Regions from separate parts of the Rahnella sp. JUb53 genome, predicted to be linked through region 1. Evidence: predicted binding sites of a transcription regulator. Region 1 holds the regulator's gene; the other holds the start of a gene.
What was found. Region 1 encodes CRP, which controls carbon source genes, mostly activating them, when cyclic AMP is high. Its sites were predicted from a motif close to ATGTGANNNNNNTCACAT; they were not measured.
Positions count from the first base shown of each region.

Region 1 (3,211 bases):
TCGCCAGCCCGTAGTTTTTACGCAGCACCGTATACGACACCAGCGTGACGATCAGCATACACATCAGCGTGATGCCTTCGGGTAATTCCAGCTTCAGCAATCCGGCGGCAATCAGCAATCCGGCCAGCGTGCCCAGCGCACGGTGCTGGATACGCACGCGTGTGGCGTTATAACCGTTCTGGCTGACCAGCATGATGGTCAGCAAAATCCAGTAAGGCTTGGGCAGATTAAAGAACAGGCCCAGGCTGCTGCCAATCGCCAGAATGATCCCCAGACGGGCGGCATTGCGCAGGGCGACAGATTTGAAGGAAAGATAGCTTTTCAGCGCAGGCCAGAAGGGTAAACGCGGCTGAGTGTTCATCAGGTCACGTTTGTACAACGGGCGCTGTGTCCGCAGCAGGCGCGCAATGCGGCTGAAGTGGTAGTAGCAAAACTGGCCGACCGGGTTCTCAGGATTGCGCGCGGCGATTTTCTCCAGCGCGGCCAGCTCGTTGGCCATCGTAAACCGCGCGGATAAACGGTGATAAAGAATGTCGTCGGCGATGACCCGCAGGCGGGCGGAAATCACCTGCGCATTACGGCGGATAACCGCTTCGGCGTGGCTTTCTTCCACCAGCTTCTGCACTTCTTCCGGCTGATGCAGGCTCACCGTGATGTGCTCCTGCAAATCAAGCGCGACCTGAAAACGTTGAAACAGTCTTTTATGGTGATGATGATGGCCGTGTTGCGGCAGCATGTGCAGTTGCTGATAGAGCAGGGCAATCAGGTCGATGACCTGCTGCTGTCGCGTCAGCAACGGGGGTAACGCGGTTTCAGGATCGGTGTGTTGCGTCAGCAGGCTGTATTTAGCTTCGAAGTAATCCGCGAGTTGCAGATAGAGCTGACTGAGCGTTTCGCGCATCGGCTGTTCTTCCGAAATACGAAACCACGCCCAGTTAAACAATCCGTACCAGGCCGTGCCGGCGGCGAAAAGCACCGGTGCCTGCCACATCGGACGCAAGCCAACCATGCTCAGCGTGAAGATGGTCGCGACCAGTGCACCGGGCAACAGACGTGCATGCAGCGGGCTGATTTCACCGGTCACGCCTAACAGCAAGGCCAGCGACAGCATGATGAGCGGCAGGGGAATGTGCCAGTTTTCCAGCATGACTTGCAGCAGAATACTGCTCACGGCAAACAGTGTTCCGCCAATTATCAGGCGTTTGAAAAAGCGTTTATGCGGAGTATCGAGGCCCGCGACGTTGCAGCAGGCAGGACAAAGAGAGAACAGCAGCCCCATTTGCAGATTGCCGAACAACCAGCAGATACCAACGGGCAGGCACAACACCAGCGTCTGGCGCAGCGCGTAGTTAACTTCCGGATGGTAAAACAGTCTTCGCCATAGCGTCATGGATAAAGCTTAGCCCATAAAAAAGGCGCGACAGTGTTCTGCCGCGCCGATTTTTAAGGGATTAACGTGTGCCGTAAACGACAATCGTTTTACCGTGTGCCGAGATCAGACTTTGATCTTCAAGCATTTTGAGAATACGTCCGACTGTTTCACGTGAACAACCGACGATTTGGCCGATTTCCTGACGGGTGATCTTGATTTGCATCCCGTCCGGATGGGTCATCGCATCAGGCTGTTTAGCCAGATTAAGGAGAGTTTGAGCGATACGCCCTGTTACGTCGAGGAAGGCCAGGTTGCCGACTTTCTCTGACGTCACTTGCAGACGGTTTGCCATCTGCGCGGAAAGACGCATCAGAATATCCGGGTTAACCTGAATCAGCTGGCGGAATTTTTTATAAGAAATTTCAGCCACTTCACAGGCAGTTTTTGCACGAACCCACGCACTACGTTCCTGACCTTCTTCGAAGAGTCCCAGCTCGCCGATGAAGTCACCTTGGTTAAGGTAGGACAGTATCATTTCTTTGCCTTCTTCATCCTTGATAAGGACAGCAACTGACCCTTTCACGATGTAGTAAAGCGTTTCGGCTTTTTCACCCTGGTGAATCAGCGTACTTTTAGAAGGATACTTATGTATATGACAGTGAGACAGGAACCATTCAAGAGTCGGGTCTGTTTGTGGCTTGCCGAGAACCATTTGCTATTATCCTCTGTTGTTATCGCTGCCCAAAATCACAGGGCTCAGAGTTCCCTGTACGGCACTTCATAAAAAAAGCGCCCTTTCAGCATATAACTCCCCAGAAATGCTGCAAGCGGGTGTCGGGGTGAAACAGCCTGATTATTGCCGTTATCACCGTGGGTTCTGTTCTTAAACCGCGAAAACCGTCACCGCAATTCACTGGAAAGTATGTTTCGGCTTTGTTTGTAGCACAGGTTTGCAATGCTGTCTTCTGTTGTCTCGCTTCAGCATGATGGCGATCGGGTTACGTTGCCAGATTTTAGGTGAAAGGGTACTCTGGGAGCGGAATTCGACGAGTTTATTCACCGGGAGAATAGTTCATGCACGCACGCGTAAAATGGGTAGAAGGGCTGACGTTTTTAGGCGAGTCAGCGTCAGGCCACCAGATTTCTATGGATGGTAATGCGGGCGATAAAGCACCCAGCCCGATGGAAATGCTGCTGATGTCCGCAGGCGGTTGCAGCGCGATTGATGTGGTGTCTATTTTGCAAAAAGGCCGTAATGACGTGCGTGATTGTGAAGTCAAGCTGACCTCACAACGCCGCGAAGAAGCGCCGCGCCTGTTCACGCACATCAATCTGCATTTTATCGTCACCGGTAAAGATCTCACCGATAAGATTGTCGAACGTGCCGTTAGCCTGTCTGCGGAAAAGTACTGCTCTGTGTCCCTGATGCTCGGCAAAGCGGCGACCATCACGCACAGCTTTGAAGTGATCAGCGTCGAATAAGTTACGACCAGTCATAGGCGTGGCACTGGCTGCGCAATAAATCCAAAAATCGCCGCGCGGCAAACGTCAGCGGCGATTTTTGCGAGTAAAGCACACAGTATTCTGCCTGCGGCAGGGTATCGATATTGAGCACACTCAGCCTGTCCTGCAATCCGAACGGCGCTTTCATCGCGCGCGCCACAATGGTCAGATAATCAGACTGCAACACCATATTTAGCCCGCACACCACCGAATCTGTATGCACCGGCATTTCCGCTGCCGGCTGATGAAATCCTCCCATCGATACCCTGATTTGCTGGTAATACCCCATATCCGTTTCGGGCAACAGCCAGCGCGCATCCTGTAATTCCTCCAGAG
Region 1 covers NZ_SLYT01000011.1:21,648-24,858, reverse strand. Annotated here, with positions in the region: gene EC840_RS21070 (YccS/YhfK family putative transporter) at 1-1,390, opposite strand, end outside; gene crp (cAMP-activated global transcriptional regulator CRP) at 1,452-2,084, opposite strand; gene EC840_RS21060 (OsmC family protein) at 2,447-2,854, shown strand; gene EC840_RS21055 (LysR substrate-binding domain-containing protein) at 2,856-3,211, opposite strand, start outside.

Region 2 (3,211 bases), on a different contig from region 1:
TCTTCGATTACCAGTGCCTGTATTGCAGCCACATGGCGCCGCTGGTTGAGCAGACCGTGAAAGCCAATCCGAACGTGCGTTTCGTCTTTAAAGAATGGCCAATCTTCGGTGACCGCTGGAAAGCGTCCATCTCTGCGGCTGAAACCGGTATGGCAATCTGGAAAGAAAAAGGCGCTCAGGCGTACTTTGATTACCACAACAGCATTTACCGCACCGGCCATGACGAAGGTAAACTGACCGATGCCGACATCGCGGGCGCAGTGAAAGCCGCCAAAGCCACAGCACCGACCGACGCACAGCGTAAAGCAACGCACGAAGCCATCGCCTCGAACGATGAACTGGCACGTACGCTGGGCTTCAGCGGCACGCCAGGTTTCGTGGTGATGCCAACCAGCGGCGCGACCGCTGAAAACACCACCGTGCTGCCGGGAGCCGTGTCTGCCGAAGATTTGCAGGCGGCCATTGTGAAGGCCCAAGGCGGGAAGTAATACCGTAAACCCGGAGTCGGAAGGCGCCGGGTTTTCTCTCTTATTAGATTATTCCAATAATCAACAACTTTCCCTAGCCATAATGCTGACGATAATCCTTTACAGAACCCCTTTCTGGGTAAAAGTGATCCGAGTCGCCTCATTTAAATCCATCGTTTTCAACATTTCAGGTCGCACCCAGATTACTTCCTGAAATTCTTCGTTGAACGTAATATCCCGATTAGCACTAATACAATCGAATATAAGATAAATCATGTAAATTTCTTCGGTGGTGCCGTCCGGATACGTTTTAATCCGGGTATCATCACGAAAAGTCCATGGTGTGATGTCAGTGATAATAAGTTCCTCTCCTAATTCCTCCATGATTTCGCGTCTGAGAGCAACTTCGATCGTTTCCCCAGGTTCAACTCCTCCACCAGACAGAGCCCACTGCCCCGGGAAAACCCCACGATCCGAAGCCATTTTACAAAGTAGAAACTCGCCCTCATTTTGTATAACCGGGCAAACAATTATCCTCTGCCGCATTTTCTCTCCAAATTGATTTAACCTTATTAAGTTTGTGGCTATATACGTGCAGTACTCCCTGACTGTGTAAGAGAAAAGTTCAGGAACCGTATTGCGGTACTTAATCCATCCAAGCTGCCTGAATTCTATACTGAAAAAATTTGGCTGTTCCGCACATCATCACATAAAGACTACATTATCCGGCGGACAGCCAGGCAGCATTCCCCCGACTGTAATTTTATTTCAACCTCTCCTCCGTAAACTCACTTTTCCATTCCCGTGACACGTCTGAATGCTTTTTAAGCGAAATAAGCCGGTCTGCCCAAAAATACTTTGTGATGAATATCACATTTTAATGATAAAGAATCGTTAACAAATAGTGATTTAAATCACATTTTTGACGGTGTTGCGTTTAAATAATAATCAGTGTAGCCGGGTTACAGGGTGTTTTTGTGATCATGATCACCAAAAATGAGGGGGTGGTGGCCGTATACGTGTGATCTCCGTCACGGGCTGCCGGGTGGCTACGCGAGGCCTATAATCACGTGGTAGAGTCCGCCTCGCAGACAGCAATTCGACGGACGGATTTTTAAAGCAGTGGCACAAAAACCGAAATAACCGTCACCGATAATTAACTGATATCACGCGCTCTATTGTCAGCGCGTATCAATAGGGGTGCGTTTTATGTTTTCACCAGACGTTAAGATCAAAGTTCAAAACTTTGGTCGCTTCCTGAGTAACATGGTAATGCCCAACATCGGCGCGTTTATCGCCTGGGGTATCATTACTGCTCTGTTCATTCCTACCGGCTGGATCCCTAATGAAACATTAGCGAAGCTGGTTGGCCCGATGATCACTTATCTGCTGCCATTGCTCATCGGTTATACCGGTGGTCGTCTGGTCGGTGGTGACCGTGGTGGTGTGGTCGGTGCAATCACGGTTATGGGTGTTATCGTTGGTGCGGATATGCCAATGTTCCTCGGCGCAATGATTGCAGGTCCGCTGGGCGGCTGGTGCATCAAGCGTTTCGACCGCTGGGTTGACGGTAAAATCAAAAGCGGCTTCGAGATGCTGGTTAACAACTTCTCTGCCGGTATTATCGGTATGCTGCTGGCGATCCTGGCCTTCCTGGCGATTGGTCCGCTGGTAGAAGCGCTGTCTAAAGTGCTGGCTGCAGGCGTGCACATCATGGTTATTCATAACCTGTTGCCGCTGGCCTCTATCTTTGTTGAACCGGCGAAAATCCTGTTCCTCAACAACGCCATAAACCACGGTATCTTCTCTCCGCTGGGTATCCAGCAGGCGACTGAAACCGGTAAATCAATCTTCTTCCTGATCGAAGCGAACCCGGGTCCGGGTATGGGCGTCCTGATGGCGTACATGTTCTTCGGTCGTGGTAGCGCTAAGCAATCTGCTGGCGGCGCGGCAATCATCCACTTCCTGGGTGGTATCCACGAAATTTACTTCCCGTACGTTCTGATGAACCCGCGCTTGTTACTGGCGGTCATTCTGGGCGGTATGACTGGCGTGTTTACCCTGACCCTGCTGAACGGCGGTCTGGTGTCTCCGGCTTCTCCGGGTTCCATCCTGGCCGTGCTGGCGATGACGCCAAAAGGTGCGTACTTCGCTAATATCGCGGCCATCGTGGCAGCCTTTGCGGTGTCCTTCGTTATCTCTGCTTTGCTTCTGAAAACCACCAAAGCGAAAGACGGCGACGATCTGGACGAAGCAACACGCCGTATGCAGGACATGAAAGCCCAGTCTAAAGGCGGCAAACCTGCTGCTGCAGGCGTAGCAGGCGACCTGTCTACCGTACGTAAAATCATCGTAGCCTGTGACGCCGGTATGGGTTCCAGCGCAATGGGTGCCGGTGTTCTGCGCAAAAAAGTGCAGGATGCAGGACTGACCAACATCAGCGTCACCAACAGCGCCATCAACAATTTGCCTGATGATGTGGATCTGGTGATTACGCACCGCGACCTGACTGAACGCGCCATGCGTCAGGTGCCACATGCGCAGCACATTTCGCTGACCAACTTCCTCGACAGCGGCCTGTACACTGACCTGACTTCCCGTCTGGTGGAAGTGAACAAAGCCAGCCAGTACAAAGAGAAAGTGACGACGACGCTGGGCGACAGCATCGTGGCAGACAATGAAAACGAAAACCTGTTCCGTATCAGCGAAAGCAATATCTTCCTCGGCCTGAGCGCTGGCACGAA
Region 2 covers NZ_SLYT01000008.1:177,408-180,618, reverse strand. Annotated here, with positions in the region: gene EC840_RS18635 (DsbA family protein) at 1-488, shown strand, start outside; gene nudI (nucleoside triphosphatase NudI) at 588-1,013, opposite strand; gene EC840_RS18625 (PTS mannitol transporter subunit IICBA) at 1,677-3,211, shown strand, end outside.
Region 2: a site for CRP is predicted at 1,443-1,460, ahead of EC840_RS18625 (PTS mannitol transporter subunit IICBA). Genes of this name have one in related genera too.